DNA from 2 places in the Bacillus sp. ABR genome. Region 2 is predicted to be linked to the other one. Evidence: riboswitches for the same ligand, from Rfam matches in the RefSeq annotation. Region 2 holds a riboswitch; the other holds the start of a gene.
The links. A riboswitch is a leader RNA that binds a small molecule or an ion and turns the genes downstream of it on or off. The one in region 2 is predicted to bind lysine.
Positions count from the first base shown of each region.

Region 1: it holds a riboswitch for lysine, as region 2 does, so the genes downstream of both, OIT90_RS08965 (aspartate kinase) here and OIT90_RS03680 (amino acid permease) in region 2, are expected to answer to the same signal.

Region 1 is NZ_JAOYSL010000002.1:675,031-683,587, forward strand. It holds gene OIT90_RS08940 (acyl-CoA thioesterase) at 1-17, opposite strand, end outside; gene sdhB (succinate dehydrogenase iron-sulfur subunit) at 140-904, opposite strand; gene sdhA (succinate dehydrogenase flavoprotein subunit) at 906-2,666, opposite strand; gene OIT90_RS08955 (succinate dehydrogenase cytochrome b558 subunit) at 2,704-3,312, opposite strand; gene OIT90_RS08960 (YslB family protein) at 3,596-4,039, shown strand; gene OIT90_RS08965 (aspartate kinase) at 4,194-5,429, opposite strand; lysine riboswitch at 5,563-5,740, opposite strand; gene uvrC (excinuclease ABC subunit UvrC) at 5,802-7,574, opposite strand; gene trxA (thioredoxin) at 7,714-8,028, opposite strand; gene OIT90_RS08980 (alpha-N-arabinofuranosidase) at 8,275-8,557, opposite strand, start outside.
Region 2 is NZ_JAOYSL010000001.1:742,950-751,506, forward strand. It holds gene OIT90_RS03665 (metal-dependent hydrolase) at 1-300, opposite strand, end outside; gene OIT90_RS03670 (MarR family winged helix-turn-helix transcriptional regulator) at 472-900, shown strand; gene sspJ (small acid-soluble spore protein SspJ) at 982-1,125, shown strand; lysine riboswitch at 1,248-1,426, shown strand; gene OIT90_RS03680 (amino acid permease) at 1,618-3,024, shown strand; gene OIT90_RS03685 (iron-hydroxamate ABC transporter substrate-binding protein) at 3,060-3,998, opposite strand; gene OIT90_RS03690 (FecCD family ABC transporter permease) at 4,258-5,310, shown strand; gene OIT90_RS03695 (FecCD family ABC transporter permease) at 5,311-6,333, shown strand; gene OIT90_RS03700 (ABC transporter ATP-binding protein) at 6,354-7,169, shown strand; gene OIT90_RS03705 (response regulator transcription factor) at 7,344-8,066, shown strand; gene OIT90_RS03710 (HAMP domain-containing sensor histidine kinase) at 8,070-8,557, shown strand, end outside.

The DNA of each region.
Region 1 (8,557 bases), on a different contig from region 2:
TATGACGGAAGTCTCACTTTATCATCTCCTTATTCATCAATAAACGCCTCTCCCATATTGGAAGAGGCGTTTATTCTGTGTTCCACCCAGCCTCTTTGTAAACACTCATCATGATTGGCAAAGAGGACTGAATGTGATGTTATTCTGCGTGATCGCTTCCGAAGAAGTTACGGAAAGCTTGTAATGTTGTATCTCGGTTAAGTGCTGCAATTGACGTTGTCAGCGGGATTCCTTTCGGACAAGCCTGCACACAGTTTTGAGAGTTCCCGCAGTTCGCAAGACCGCCGTCACCCATAATTTCTTCTAGACGGTCAGACTTATTCATCGCACCTGTCGGGTGTGCGTTAAATAGACGTACTTGTGAAAGCGGTGCAGGGCCCATAAAGGAAGACTTATCATTCACGTTTGGACAAGCTTCAAGGCAGACACCACATGTCATACATTTAGAAAGCTCATACGCCCATTGACGTTTTTTCTCAGGCATTCTTGGTCCAGGTCCAAGATCATATGTGCCATCGATCGGCACCCATGCTTTTACTTTTTTCAAGGAGTTGAACATACGGCTTCTATCAACCTGCAAGTCTCTCACGACTGGGAATGTCTTCATCGGCTGAAGACGGATCGGCTGATCCAACTGATCAATTAGTGCTGTACATGACTGGCGCGGTTTTCCATTAATGACCATAGAGCAAGCTCCGCACACCTCTTCAAGACAGTTCATATCCCAGTTGATCGCCGTTGTTTTTTCACCTTGTTTATTAACCGGGTTACGTCTAATTTCCATGAGTGCAGAAATGACGTTCATATTCGGACGGTAAGGGATTTCGAATTCCTCATCATAAGACTTTCCATCTGCTGTATCTTGACGTGTGATTATGAAATGAATTGTGTTTTTTTCACTCATCTTATTTCTCCACCTTTTTCTTCGAGTAATCTCGTTTACGAGGTGCAATTAACGATACATCGACGTCCTCATAGTGGAATGCAGGCTTTTGATTTTTCCCTTTGAACGTAGCCATCGTTGTTTTAAGGAATTCTTCATCGTTTCTTTCTGGGAATTCCGGTTTATAGTGTGCGCCTCGGCTTTCATTCCGGTTATATGCCCCGATCGTAATGACTCTTGCCAGCTGAAGCATGTTGTCAAGCTGACGCGTGAAGGCAGCGCCTTGGTTGCTCCATGATGCGGTATCGTTGATGTTGATCTTCTTGTAGCGCTCCATTAGTTCTTCGATCTTCTGATCTGTTTTTAAGAGTTTGTCATTGTAACGAACCACTGTAACGTTATCCGTCATCCATTCTCCAAGCTCTTTATGAAGCACGTATGCATTTTCTGTTCCGTCCATGCTGAGGATGTTGTCCCATTTCTCCTGCTCTTTCTTCACAGCGCTGTCAAATGTTGCAGAAGATAGGTCTTCCGCAGATTTCTCAAGACCGCTAATATACTTCACTGCATTTGGTCCAGCGACCATTCCGCCGTAAATCGCAGAAAGAAGTGAGTTTGCACCAAGTCTGTTTCCGCCGTGCATCGAGTAATCACATTCTCCGGCAGCGAACAGACCTTTGATATTCGTCATTTGATCATAATCGACCCATAATCCGCCCATTGAGTAATGAACAGCAGGGAAGATTTTCATCGGAAGCTTACGCGGGTCATCACCCATGAATTTTTCATAAATTTCAATGATTCCACCAAGCTTAATATCAAGCTCTTTTGGATCTTTATGAGAAAGATCGAGATATACCATGTTCTCTCCGTTGATGCCAAGCTTTTGCTCGACACATACGTCAAAGATTTCACGCGTTGCGATGTCACGCGGTACAAGGTTCCCGTATGCTGGGTATTTTTCTTCAAGGAAGTACCAAGGCTTCCCGTCTTTATATGTCCAAACTCGTCCGCCCTCACCACGAGCTGATTCACTCATGAGACGAAGCTTGTCATCTCCTGGAATCGCTGTTGGGTGAATTTGAATGAATTCTCCATTTGCATAATGCGCACCTTGCTGATAAACGATAGATGCAGCAGATCCAGTGTTAATCATGGAGTTCGTTGATTTACCGAACACGATTCCAGGGCCGCCTGTTGCCATGATGACTGCATCTGAACGGAAGGATTCAATTTCCATTGTCGTCAAGTTCTGCGCGACAATCCCGCGGCACACTTCCTCGTCATCTAAAACAGCGCCAAGGAATTCCCAGCCTTCATATTTTGTGACAAGTCCTGCTACTTCATAGCGGCGAACCTGCTCATCCAGTGCGTATAATAGCTGCTGGCCTGTTGTAGCTCCAGCAAACGCTGTACGGTGGTGCTGTGTTCCCCCGAAGCGGCGGAAGTCCAATAATCCCTCTGGTGTTCTATTAAACATAACACCCATACGATCAAGTAAGTGGATAATGGACGGCGCTGCTTCACACATTGCCTTTACTGGCGGCTGGTTGGCTAAGAAATCTCCGCCGTATACCGTGTCATCAAAATGCTCATAAGGTGAATCCCCTTCACCTTTTGTATTGACCGCTCCGTTGATTCCGCCCTGTGCACATACAGAATGCGAACGTTTCACAGGTACGATTGAAAATAGTTGAACAGCTGTTCCCGCTTCTGCTGCTTTAATAGTTGCCATGAGACCAGCTAAGCCGCCTCCGACAACGATGATGCTAGAATTACTCATTGTAGCCCCTCTCCCTCTTCTACTAATCTATTTCCTCTTAAACAAAAGCGAAAATTGCTCTTAGCCCTACATATGAAAGCGCTATAAATATACCTAATGTCACAAATGTGGAGATTCTTTGTGAGCGTGGTGAAACCGTAATTCCCCAGCTGACAGCAAATGACCACAAGCCATTAGCAAAGTGGAAAATAGTAGATAAAACGCCGACAATATAGAAACCTAGCATAAATGGAGAGCTTAAAATATTCGCCATCATGTCGTAGTTGACTTCAGCTCCAAGCTGAGCTTGAATGCGTGTTTCCCATACGTGCCAAGTGATAAAAATCAATGTGATGATACCTGAAACCCTTTGCAGTCTGAACAACCAGTTTCTTAAGTAACTGAAGCGAGACGTGTTGTTTTGTGCCGTAAAGGCTATGTACACCCCATAAACAGCATGATAGATCAGTGGTAAGAAAATCACGAACAGCTCAAGTGCGTACCTGAATGGCAGCTGTTCCATAAAGTGTGCAGCTTTGTTAAACGCCTCTGGTCCATCCGTCGCAAAGTGGTTAATCACTAAGTGCTGTACTAAAAATAGACCGACCGGAATGACGCCAAGCAAAGAATGCAATCTCCGATAAAAAAATTCTTTGTTCCCCGACATTACTTTACCCCCTAGTAAAAAAAGTGCAATTGCTTGAAAATTGTCTTACCCCCGCTTCTTTCAATTGTAAGCACTTTATTCAAATTTATTGACAATTTCATTTTACTCCTATGTCAAAAAAGCGTCAAGAAACCGCGTACATAAATTAAAATTTTCCGAAATTTAAAAGTTTTAAATCAAAATTCGTTTTACTACAATAAGAATTTCTTAGACTTCAGGGAAAACTCTGTCATCATATGCCCACATAAGCTATAATAAATTGTTGAAAGAGGGGAGCCGTACAATGAATAAATTCGAATCTAACTTAGAACAGCTAAAAGAAATTGAAGTCAATGGATTTGCCTACGAGCTGATACGCGAAGTTCTGCTGCCTGATATTCTTGGTCAGGACCATTCATCTATGATGTATTTTGCGGGTAAACTGCTTGCTCGTAAATTTCCTCAAGAGTCATGGGAAAAGATCCCCGAATTTTTCCATGATGCCGGATGGGGGACTCTCACAATGGTCCATTCGAAAAAACAGGAAATTGAGTTTGAGCTCGAAGGTCCACTAGTATCCAATCGACTCACCTATCAAAAGGAGCCATGCTTTCAGATGGAAGCGGGTTTTATTGCTGAACAAATTCAGCTTCTAAATGAGCACGTGGCTGAATCCTATGAACAAGTGAAAAAGCGTGCTGAGAAAGTCATTTTAACCGTTAAATGGGATTTAAGAGACCCTAGTTAATCCTCTTGATAAAAGGCGCGGACTTCAGGTCACGCCTTTTTTATATGTCTACATCTATCATAGCATACTTAATGAATGGGTTTACGTCCGTTTCAGCCGATTCCATATAGAAAAAAGAGGCGATCCTCTTTCATGAGGTCACCTCTTTACCTTTTTAAGAGTGAGCAGCTGCGCTCACCTTTGATAAATCAAACGCATCATGCAGCGCTTCAACCGCTTTGACCATATCATCACGGCCGACCACTGTTGAGACTTTGATTTCAGACGTACTGACCATTTTCACTTGAATGTCTTTTTGCGCTAACACAGCGAACATTTCAGCAGCTACGCCTGGATTTGAGACCATTCCAGATCCCACAATGGATACTTTCGCTAATTTGCTTTCTGTCTCAATCTGCTCGTAGCCAAGCGCCCCTTTATATTCTTCTAATACTTCAACTGTTTTGGACAAATCATCCGTTTTCACAGAGAAAGAGATCGACGTCTGATTGGTGCTTGTGACAGACTGAATGATGATATCAACATTGATATTCTGTTTCGCAAGCGTTGTAAAAATGGTCGATAATGTTGTGAGACCGCTTGAAAGCCCGCATACTGTCACACGTGTAATCTGATCTTCAAACGCAATGCCTCTGACGACTAAATTTTGTTCCATGGATGATTCCTCCTCAATTAACGTACCCGATTCGTTTTCAATACTAGAACGGACTTCTAGCGGGACTTGATAATTTTTTGCAAATTCAACAGCTCTTGGATGAAGGACCCCAGCTCCTAAATTAGCCAGCTCAAGCATCTCATCGTATGAAATACCTGCAAGTTTCCGCGCGGAAGGTACATAACGCGGATCTGTCGTAAACACTCCTGGTACATCTGTGTAAATATCACATTTATCAGCTTTTAGTGCGGCAGCCAGTGCCACAGCAGTCGTATCTGATCCTCCGCGTCCAAGTGTTGTGATATGTAAGTCATCTGCAATTCCTTGGAAGCCTGCCACAACAACGACTTTCCCCGCACTTAATTCCTCTTTTATTCTTGCTTCATCAATGTCCACGATTCTTGCATTTCCGTGTACATGCTCTGTTTTCATACCAGCCTGCCAGCCTGTAAAGGAAATGGCATCATAGCCTCTTGCTTGGAGCGCCATCGTTAATAATGAAATAGTCACCTGTTCACCAGTTGCGAGCAGCATATCCATTTCTCTTTTGCTTGGATCGTCTGTAAGTTCTTTCGCTAGGTCTACTAGAACATCTGTTGATTTACCCATCGCTGATACAACCACAACCACATCATGTCCTGCCTCCCGTTCAGCGATCACTCTCTCTGCGGCATTGCGAATTTTTTCTGTTGACCCAACGGAAGTTCCGCCAAATTTTTGTACAATTAGTCCCATGTCTACCACCCTTTTTCAAAAGTTCACGTGTGAGAGAAGAGGCTGCTTTGGAGACTGTCCGCTCACTGCAAATAAAAAAGCAATGAGAGAACAAATCTCCCATTGCTTTAAAATCATCATTAAACGATGCAAACAATGAGATAGCCCTCCAAGAAATGAATTCTTGACAGCCCTACATTTCTTCAATGTACAGCCAGCGAATAAAATGAGTGGATTTTATTCACTTCGGCGACGCTCCCCTTTCAGCCCCCTTCTTAGATCCCATCGATCTCTGAAGGCCTACTCTTGAAGTTCGCACCTCTATCTTCAACAAACAACACGTTCATTTATTAAATTAGTCACATCTTAACAAACTTTTTAGAAAAGTACAATCTATTTTTTTAATGCCTCCATTAAAAGTTCGGCCGTTTGTTTCGGAATGCCCGCTTCCTGAAATTCTTGGATAGAGGCTTCTTTCATCTTTTTCACAGAGCCAAAATGTTTGAGGAGCTGCTTTTTACGCTTCTCTCCGATACCTGGTACATCGTCTAAAATAGACTGGAATGCATTTTTTCCGCGCAGCTGCCGGTGAAAGCTAATGGCGAACCGGTGCACTTCATCTTGAATGCGCTGCAACAAGTAAAAAGCCTGGCTATTTCGCTCCAGCGCAACAATTTCAAGTGTATCTCCCATCATGAGATTTGAAGTCCGGTGTTTTTCATCTTTTACAAGACCTGCGACTGGGACAGACAGATTCAATTCATTTTCAAGCACATCGATGGCTGCGTTGATCTGTCCTTTTCCTCCGTCAATTAAAATTAAATCTGGCAGCGGCAGTTCATCCTTTAACACGCGGGTATATCGTCTTCTAATGACTTCACGCATGGATGCATAATCATCTGGTCCTGAGACGGTTTTAATTTTGTATTTTCGGTATTCCTTTTTATATGGCTTCCCGTCCTGAAAGACAACCATGGCAGAAACCGGGTCTGCTCCTTGAATATTGGAGTTATCAAACGCCTCAATTCTGTACGGCATATAAATATTAAGCGCATCCCCAAGCTGCTTCACCGCACCAATTGTCCGCTCTTCATCACGCTCAATGAGCGAAAACTTTTCTTTTAAGGCGATTTTGGCATTTTGATGGGCAAGTAAAAGTAAATCCTTTTTCTTTCCTTTTTTCGGCTGGTGAACGTTTGTCTCAAGTAATTGCTCAATCATCTCTTGATCGACACTGTCCGGTACCAAAATTTCCTTCGGCAGAAAATGGTTGTTCTTTTCATAAAATTGCCCCATAAACGTAAGGAACTCTTCCTCAGGGTCCTGATACATAGGGAACAGGCTGACATCACGTTCAATCAATTTCCCCTGTCTGATAAAGAAAACTTGGACACACATCCAGCCTTTATCATAGGCATAGGCAAAGACATCTCGATCTGATAAATCACTCATCGTCATTTTCTGTTTTTCCATCGTTGAGTCGATATAAGCGATTTGGTCTCTCAGTTCTTTTGCCCGTTCAAACTCTAAATTTTCAGCAGCTTCCTGCATCTTTTCGGTCAGTTCTTTTTTGATTTGCTGATGTCCTCCGTTTAGAAACCTTGTGATTTCGTCCACGAGCTGCTTATTCGTTTCCTCGGAAATGTCATACACACATGGTGCAAGACATTGCCCAAGATGATAATAAAGGCAGACACGGTCAGGAAGAGTGGCGCATTTTCTCAGGGGATATAAGCGGTCGAGCAGCTTTTTCGTTTCTCGTGCTGCTTGTACGTTTGGGTATGGACCGAAATATTTCCCTTTGTCCTTTTTTACATTGCGGGTGACGATCAGCTTAGGGTGGCGTTCATTCGTAATTTTTATAAATGGATACGTCTTGTCATCCTTGAGCATGACATTGTATTTTGGGTCATATTTTTTGATTAAATTCAGCTCTAAAATGAGCGCCTCGATATTAGAAGAGGTGACAATGTATTCAAAGTCTTCAATTTCACTGACAAGCCGCTGCGTTTTGGCGTCATGTGATCCAGTGAAATAAGAGCGCACCCTGTTTTTTAAAACCTTTGCCTTTCCCACGTAAATGATCGTATTTTGTCTATCTTTCATTAAGTAACAGCCTGGTTGATCCGGCAGGACTGACAGTTTTTCTTTGATTAGTTTGTTCATATTTTCATCCGTCCTTGTTTTCCTCTTTCACTCCTTCTAGTGTATCACGAACATTTGTTTTATACCATGTTGAAAGAAAAGCGGCTCTCGTCTTTACGAGAACCGCTTCAATGATTATGCCGCTTGGACATAGATCGGTTTATAGATGTTTGTTGACAAGTTCAGCAAGTGCTTCTTTTGGTTTGAAACCAACAGAAGTTTCTACAACTTCACCGTCTTTTAAAACAAGAAGTGTTGGGATACTCATAACGCCGTATTTACCAGCAGTTTCTTGGTTATCGTCTACATCAATTTTTACAATTTTCATTTTGTCGCCCATTTCTTGATCAAGTTCTTCAAGAACTGGAGCAATCATTTTACAAGGTCCACACCATGGTGCCCAAAAGTCTGCAAGAACAACACCTTCTGCAGTTTCTTGTGAAAATGTTGCGTCAGTAGCTTTTACGATTGCCATTATTCATTCCTCCAATGTAAATTATGCTTTTTAGTATAGCATCTACCAATGTGACTTGCGAATGAAATGCTTACGAATCATTTTTTAGGAAATGAATTAAAAAACAAACCGTATAATCGCACCAATAACAACAATCGCACCGATGATCATTAGAATGGTTCTAAGCATATGACATGACACCCTTTCCGCTTCATTTACAATGTATGATGCCCCAACATTCTTCTCACCAAACATCGAAATATGCAATCAAGTGAGGTCGACAGTTATCATGACCACTGACATTGGCGGCAGCTCTACCGTTAATTCCCCGGGATTTACAGTCATTTGCTGAAAGTCTTTTGGCTGAACAGAATGAGGATCATCAAATGTATTATGCGCATTCATGCGATCAGCCGTCAGCACACGTCCAGTGACTTTCGTTTGTACATCAACCCCTTCAATGGCAAGGGATACCTCTTTTTGTTCATGCGGATTCAGGTGACAGTAGCTAATATGCATCTTACTTGATGAACGCGAGGCTGACACACTA
Region 2 (8,557 bases):
TGCCATCCCGACTAGTAAACCGATACTTAGGCTGTCATTTGGAATGTATGTTGTTGCTAGAAAATAAATGATCAGCAAAAATAATAAACTGTGTGTAAATGTGCGATGACCGAACACACTGCTGATCAGTGTCGAGAGCAGCGGGAATTTTCTGCCGATTTTACTTTTTGTATGGCAAAGATCAGGGATCAGAGCACCTGCTGATCCAGCAGCAGCCATCGTCACTGGGTCGAATCCATAATAGTAGGCAACGGCTGTGGAGGCGGCAATTCCGCCCATGATGTGTGTTTTTCCTGTCATGATGCGTACTCCTGTTCTATCTTTAGTTCAAGTACTCACTATATCAAGGGTGGATTCATTCAGCAAGGCTTATTTCTAAAGAAAAAGAGGCCAAAAGGGTTGGCTGAATGGAAAAACATTCTATAATAAGGGGGAAGTCATGTTGATACTAACGATAAGGATGCGATTCGGATGGGTAATGCAGACATTTTAAAAGAAATTGTTCTTGTACATTATGAAGTCAGCCGTAAATTAAACCGCAAGTTACTTGAGTTAGAGAAAGACATCACGCCCCCACAGATATATGCTCTTTCTATTTTGATACAAGGCAAAGTATCACATGCCGAAGAGCTGAAGCAAAGACTCTCTTTAAACCCTGGTGCAGCCTCTATTGCACTCAATAAATTATGTGAGCAGGGTTATATTCAAAGAGAACGGGACAAGGACGATTCGTCACTTGTCCGTTTAGAAGTCACGGAAAAAGGGATGGCCATTTATGAAAAGCATACTCGTCTTTTCGGAAAGGTGATTCAGCATATGATGTCAGACTTCACAAAGGATGATTTAAAAACCTTTCTGTCGTACTTGCAAAAAATGAGGCAGACCTTTCATGATGATTGAGCCTCTTCCCTTGTATAATGCTGAGCGCTGTAGCACAAATTAAACAGGCAACCGCATTATATGAAAAGGGAGGAAACAGCGATGTCATTTTTCCAAAAGGATAAAAAAGCGAAAAGTGAGAAAAACCATCAGCAGGTAGATCAGCTGTTAGAGGAAGCAAGTAAAGAGCTAGCAGGCGATCCGCTTCAGGAAGCTGTACAAAAGAAGAAAAACAACGATCAATAAGCAAGGTATAGGGCAGAGAAACAGTTCTCTGCCTTTTTTCTATGTTTTTCCCTTTGACAGATGTGAGAATGTTTGATAACCTTCGTGTAGTAAAAATGAATAGAAATCCTCACGCTATGTCTCAGTGAGGTAGAGGTTGCGCGGATGATGAGTCACTCATAGGAGAGATGGAATCGTAGATCATGAGAAAAAAGGCATCAGCGCCGAAGTGTAGAGAGAGCTCCAACTTTCTTTATGCTGGGTCTGCATTGAATAAATGCAGGACTGCCACGTCTTTGAAGCGTGGAGGGCTATCCGGAGATCAAGGTGTATGTTTTGAAAAGCATGGACTTTTGTTCAGGCTTTTTTTTATGTTCTGAGTCACAAAAATAAGGGTATGCTGTTAAAAAGTAATCCATTATGAACATAAAGAATGCAAGTCATTGCTTCACAAATATATCAATGAAGATACTGCCGGGTCTGGTCCAAAGTGAATAAAACGGAGGTACGGAAATGGAACAGACAAAAAAATGGGGTTTTTGGTTATTGACGGCTTTTGTCGTCGGAAATATGGTAGGTTCAGGCATCTTTATGCTGCCAAGTACGCTTGCCCAGCACGCAAGTCCTTTAGGTGTGACGATGGCATGGCTTGTCACAGGCGGCGGTGTGCTGATGATTGCGCTTGTATTTGGGCATTTGTCCATTCATAAGCCGCAGCTGACGGCTGGACCACAAAGTTATGCAAGGGCGCTTTTTAAAGATCCGAAAAAAGGGAAAGCAGCTGGATTTACAATGGTGTGGGGATATTGGGTGGCAAGCTGGATTAGTAATGTCGCAATTATTACAAGCCTTGCTGGTTATTTAACGACTTTTTTCCCTATTCTCACAGTGAAGACTGAAGTTTTTACCTTTGGAAAAGAAGCGGTCACGCTTGGTCAGCTCATGACGTTTATCGTATGTACCCTTCTTCTATGGGGAACACATACCATTTTAATTACAAGCTTAAGTGCTGCAAGTAAATTGAATTTTATTACGACCTTTTCAAAGGTGCTTGGATTCGTCCTTTTTATTGTTGCGGGATTATTTGCATTTCAAACGGCATTATTTGAACATTACTACTTCCCGGTTGAAACAGGCAGCGAAGGAGTGCTTGGCCTTGGAGGTCAAATTCATCATGCGGCTATTTCCACACTATGGGCATTTATTGGAATTGAATCAGCTGTCATTTTATCAGGAAGAGCATCCTCACAGCGTGATGTGAAACGTGCGACGATTACAGGTCTTTTAATCGCACTTTCGATCTACATGATTATCACATTGATTACGATGGGCGTTCTGCCGCACGATCAATTGCAAGGTTCTGACAAACCATTCGTAGATGTGCTTCAGCTTATTATTGGGCCAGCTGGCGGAATTGTCATGGCTCTGCTGGCGATTATTTGCTTGTTTGGTTCGATGCTTGGCTGGATTTTACTTGGTTCAGAAGTACCGTATCAAGCAGCAAAGGCTGGTGATTTTCCAGCAGTATTTGCAAAAACAAACAAAAAAGGAAGCCCTGCTTTCGCTTTGACTGTTACAAATATTATGTCACAGCTGTTTATCTTCTCTGTGATGTCACGTACGATTAATGAAGCTTTTACCTTTTTAACTACATCAGCGACACTTGCGTATCTTATTCCGTATATTGTGTCTTCCATCTACAGCTTTAAGGTCATTATGCAAGGTGACACGTATGAACTTCAAAAAGGAAATCGAACGAGAGACGGCATCATTGCACTTGTTGCGATGGGGTATTCAGCTTGGGTCATTATTTCAGGAACAGCCGACTTGAAAACCTTTGGTCTTGGAATCGGTCTATTCTTAGTAGGTATTTTGCTTTATCCATTCATGTCAAAAGGATTTGCCAAAGGAACGGTATAAGGAAGACGTTTCTCCATTTCTGGAGAAACGTTTTTTTATGATGCAGATGTCAATCGATCCACAATAAACTCTAGCTGACCTTCTAGTGACACTGGGTCATTAAAGAAGAAACCGACTGGATCTATTTCGAATACATGTTTATTTTTGACGGCAGGAAGTGATGTCCAAATGCTGCTTTGATACACTTGGTCACCTTTACTTTTTGAGCCGCTCCATGGACCTGTGAAAATATAGTCGCCTGCGAATTCTGGCAGCTTCTCAAGAGAAATATTCGCATAGCCGACGCCGCTGTCGATCGCTTCTTTTTTAACCGCCTTCGGTGCTTTTAATTTCAGTTCGTCATAAATGATTTCGCCCCCGCGGGCAAAGGTGTTTCCGAAGATATAAATGCCTTTATCAAATGGCGATACGATCGAGACCGTCTTGCTGCCGACAGCTTTGGTTACCTTTGGTTTCACCTCAGCAATTTTGGTATCCCATTTTGTGATCCATTCTGTTGCTTTTTTTGGTGTACCTGTCATTTTACCGAATTCTTTTAGCTGGTCTTTGAAAGAATATTGATTGTATTTTACCGCTACAGTTGGGGCGATTTTTTTGTATTGATCAAACTTCTCATCTTCCCCCCAAGCAATAATCATATCTGGCTTCGAAGCGGCTACTTTTTCGACCGATGGGGTCCTTCCGAGATTTTCCACTCCATCTGTTTTCCCTTTATAAAAAGGGTTTTTAAAGATGGGTGATGTTGTAGCAACCGGCGTTTTGCCGAGTGTGACGAGGTCCCCGTAATAGCTTTCTGCAAGAAGCACTATTCGTTTCGGATTTTTCGGAAGCTTCACTTCACCTTTTGCATCCTGATATGTCATCATGTCATTCTTTTTCGTTGCAGATTGTTTATTTGAAGTGCTGCCGCAAGCGGCTGTAAAGATCATAAGAATCGATAAAGAAATCAAAAGAAATCCAGTTCGTTTTTTCACAAAAGTTCTCTCCTATTCATTTTTCCTTGATAATGATTCTCAATTTCATTTTTTATCGTAACATGATAGGAACAAAAATGCATTGGCTAATTTAGGCCTAAAGAAAAATGATGAAATTCTCACAGTTTTTTGATGAAAATAAAGAAATTTATCAGAACAATGATTTCAAAAAGAAAAGAAAGTGATATACTAGACTTCGAGATTGATAATCATTATCACTAATAAAGAATAAACATGAACGGAAAGGAAGAGACTGGTTTTGGGCTCACAATCGAATAAACAGCTGCCAGCCAGCGATGATACGATCGATATTGTCACGAAGCCTTTTGGAACAGCAGCTGTTATCATCATAGGAATCATCGCTTTATCATTTGGTCTTTTTTTATCGGTATCATTAGGAGCGGCAAACATTCATCTACAGACTGTATGGGAAGCCGTTTTTCATTTTGATCCACAAGAAACTTCACATCAAATCATTCGGGAATTGAGGCTGCCGCGCACAGTTGGAGCCGCGCTCGTCGGTGCCTTTTTAGCCGTATCAGGTGCCATTATGCAAGGAATGACAAGAAATGCGCTGGCGTCACCGGAGATTATGGGTGTGACAAATGGCTCCGCATTTGCGATTGCCATTGCATTAGCATTTTTCCCTGGCCAATCTTCTTTCACATTAATTCTTTGGTCATTTGTTGGAGCCGCACTCGGTGCCTCTATTGTATTTGGTGTCGGTACTATGTCAAAAGGGGGACTGACTCCGGTTAAACTCGCACTAGCTGGTACAGCGGTTGGAGCACTTTTGAGCTCAATTTCTTCAGCCATTGCCATTCGTTTTGACGTCGCTCAAGATATGAGCTTTTGGTATGCTGGCGGAGTGGCAGGTGTGAATTGGAGCAACATTCATATCATCATTCCAGTTGCCATTGCAGGACTAATCATTGCAATGATCCTTGCCCGTTCGATCACGGTTCTGAGCTTAGGTGAAGAATTGGCGAAAGGACTTGGACAGTATACGAAAACGGTCAAGGTGCTTGGCGTATTGGTTGTTATTCTTTTAACGGGTGCTGCCGTGTCGGTAGCGGGCTCTATTGGTTTTATCGGGCTTGTGATCCCTCATGTCACTCGATTCTTGGTTGGAGTGGACTACCGCTGGATTATCCCATGCTCCGCTATTTTAGGGGCCACTTTGTTAATTTATGCAGACATTGCTGCGAGGCTGGTCAACGCTCCGTTTGAAACGCCAGTCGGTGCCATCACGGCGATTATAGGCGTTCCTTTCTTCTTATATTTAGCTAGACGTGAAAGGAGCGGAATCTAAATGGAAATGGTGCAGCAAGCAAAGAAAAAGAAATATCAACGAACGATGCTCATGATCTTTTTCGCGATCGTAGCTGTGTTCCTTATTAGTTTAAATACCGGAGAAATTCGGATCTCTCCGATGGATACATTGAAAACACTTTTTGGATTCGGAAGTGAGATGGATGAGCTCGTATTATTCGAATTCCGACTTCCAAGAATGGTCATCGCTTTACTTGTCGGTGCTTCTATCGCTGTATCAGGCGCGATTTGGCAAGGCGTTTCTCAAAATGGTTTAGCTGACCCAGGTATTCTCGGCGTCAATGCCGGCGCTGGCTTTGCCGTTGTGCTATTTATCTTTGCATTTCAAGGCACGATGACGAATTTAGGTGATTTCACGATTTTTGTACTGCCGCTTTTCGCGTTCGTAGGTGCAGCCTTTGCTGCATTTCTCATCTATGTGTTAGCGTGGAAAAAAGGCATCACACCTGTTCGATTGATTTTAACTGGTATTGGTGTGAATGCTGCGTTTTCAGCAGCGATTGTGGTCATTCAATTGAAAATGAGCCCAAATGATTTTAACCAAGCCATCGTGTGGTTATCTGGAAGTATTTATGGCTCAAGCTGGACGTATGTCCTGTCTGTTCTACCATGGATGGTGATTTTCCTTATATTCGCGATTGTCAGATCACGCTATTTAAATATCATGAATTTGGGTGATCAGCTGTCCTATGGATTGGGTATTTCAGTTCATAAAGAAAGAAGCTTGTTCATGCTGATTGCCGTTGCATTAGCTGGTGCGAGTGTTGCTGTTGCAGGGAGTATTTCTTTCCTAGGGTTAGCCGCACCGCACTTGGCGAGAAAGCTTGTTGGGCCAAAGCATCAAGGAATGATACCGGCCTCCGCGTTAATTGGGGCGCTGTTATTATTATTGGCGGATACACTTGGCCGCGTCATACTTGCACCATCAGAAGTGCCAGTTGGCCTTGTCGTTTCTGCTTTAGGCGCACCTTACTTCATTTACTTATTGATGAAATCGAACTAATGAGGAAGGAGAGACAACATATGAAATCGCTCGAAACAGAAAAGCTTTGTATCGGTTATCAAGACCGTTTGATTGTAGAAGATTTGAATGTCAGTATCCCAAAAGGCAAGGTGACAACACTGATTGGACCGAATGGCTGCGGGAAATCAACCATTTTAAAAACGATGTCTCGTATTATGAAGGCCAATCGAGGAGCTGTTTATTTAAATGGCCAGGCTATCCATGAGACGCCGACAAAAGAAATTTCAAAACAAATGGCGATCTTACCGCAAACACCCGAAGCACCTAGTGGACTGACAGTGTATGAGCTTGTGTCATATGGACGTTTCCCACATCAAAATGGGTTTGGCCGCTTATCAAATGAAGATAAACGAATCATCAGATGGGCACTTGAGGAAACGGGAATGATCGCTTTTCATGATCGGCCAATTGAAGCACTTTCCGGCGGACAGCGCCAGCGAGTATGGATTGCGATGGCACTTGCCCAGGAAACAGAGCTGCTCCTATTGGATGAACCTACGACGTATTTGGATCTTGCACATCAGCTCGAGATTCTGCAGCTGTTAGAACGCTTAAATAGAGAGCAGGGGCGAACTGTGTTGATGGTCATCCATGATTTGAATCATGCGGCGCGTTTTTCACATTACATGATTGCCCTCAATCAAGGGAAAGTCATAAAAGACGGTACGCCTCATGAGGTCATGACCAAAGAGGTACTCAGTCAGGTATTCCATATTGATGCAGAAATTGTGCTTGATCCTAGAACGAATAAGCCGATTTGTTTAACATATGATTTAATGAATCATGAACGAAAGCTAGAAGCTGTAAATGGATAATAGATGTAAAGGAACTCGGTGCAGATGCCGGGTTTTTTTGCGTGTTTGAGAATTCCTAGTGCTGCTATTTTCTCCAGTTGATTTTTTTCGCTTTTATGCAGAAAAGAGGTACTTTTTTACTTTAGACAATGGTAATATACGGTTAGAGATCATAGCTAGAAAGGAAAGAGATGCGTGGAAACAGCAAAAATATTGATTGCAGATGACGAAGAAGCAATTGTGAAAATGGTTGAACGCGTATTAAAAAAAGAAGGATTCAAGCATATTTATAAAGCCTACCATGCAGATGAAGCATTAGATGTTGTCAAAAACGAGGACATCCACCTCTTACTTCTAGATGTGATGATGCCCGGTAAATCTGGCTTTGACGTTCTGCCTGAAATCAGAAAAGTAACGAAAGCGCCTATTTTTTATTTAACTGCAAGAACGTCTGATGTCGATAAACTGACGGGCTTTGCGCAGGGGGCAGACGATTATATCACGAAGCCATTTAATCCACTTGAGCTAGTGGCTAGAATTAAGGCTCACCTAAACCGAACATATATCTCCTTACAGGAGGAACAAGAAGACACTCAAAGCCAATATCATTATGCCCATTTCTCCTATCATCCTCATGCAGCCGAATTGAAAGTAAGAGGAGAGGTGACGGCATGCTCAGCTCAGCTTCTTTCTTTGCTGAAGTACTTTTGTGATCATCCGAATGTGGTTCTTTCAAAAGATCAAATCTATGAGAAAGTATGGGGCGTCCCATCATATGGTGATAACAACACTGTCATGGTTCATATTCGAAAGTTGAGAGAAAAGATCGAATTAGATCCGAGTCAGCCCGAATATATTGTGACGATCCGTGGTATGGGATATAAATTTATACCACACCCTGCAAAGGTCCTTCAATAGTTTATGAATTTACGAGCAAAACTTTTCTTTCACTTTGTCGGACAAATGTTTATTGTCATTGCCATTCTGATGATCGGGAATACGTTCTCTGAGAACTTATATTTAACAAAACACTATGAGAACATGACTGAAACTGGTTTAACTAAAGCTGATGGAGATACACTCATGAGCTGGCTTTATTTTAATGAGGATGGAAAAATGGAAGCCGACGATCAGCTCAAGCAAGCAGTGAAAAAACGAGACGGCTGGCTGCAAGTGATTGATTCGAAAAAGAAAAACGTTTATAGCTATCACCGCCCTAAATCCATTCCAACATCCTATCAAAAGGATGAAATGATCAAGATCTTTGAAAAAAGAGAATTTAAAGATTACAAGATGTACTTCTGGCCAATTGAGATTGATCAAAAAAGCTTTATTGTGTTATACGGGTTCAAAACGAACAGTACAAAGGTAGCCAATTATCTGAAGCAGCACGAGAAAAATTTGGCTGC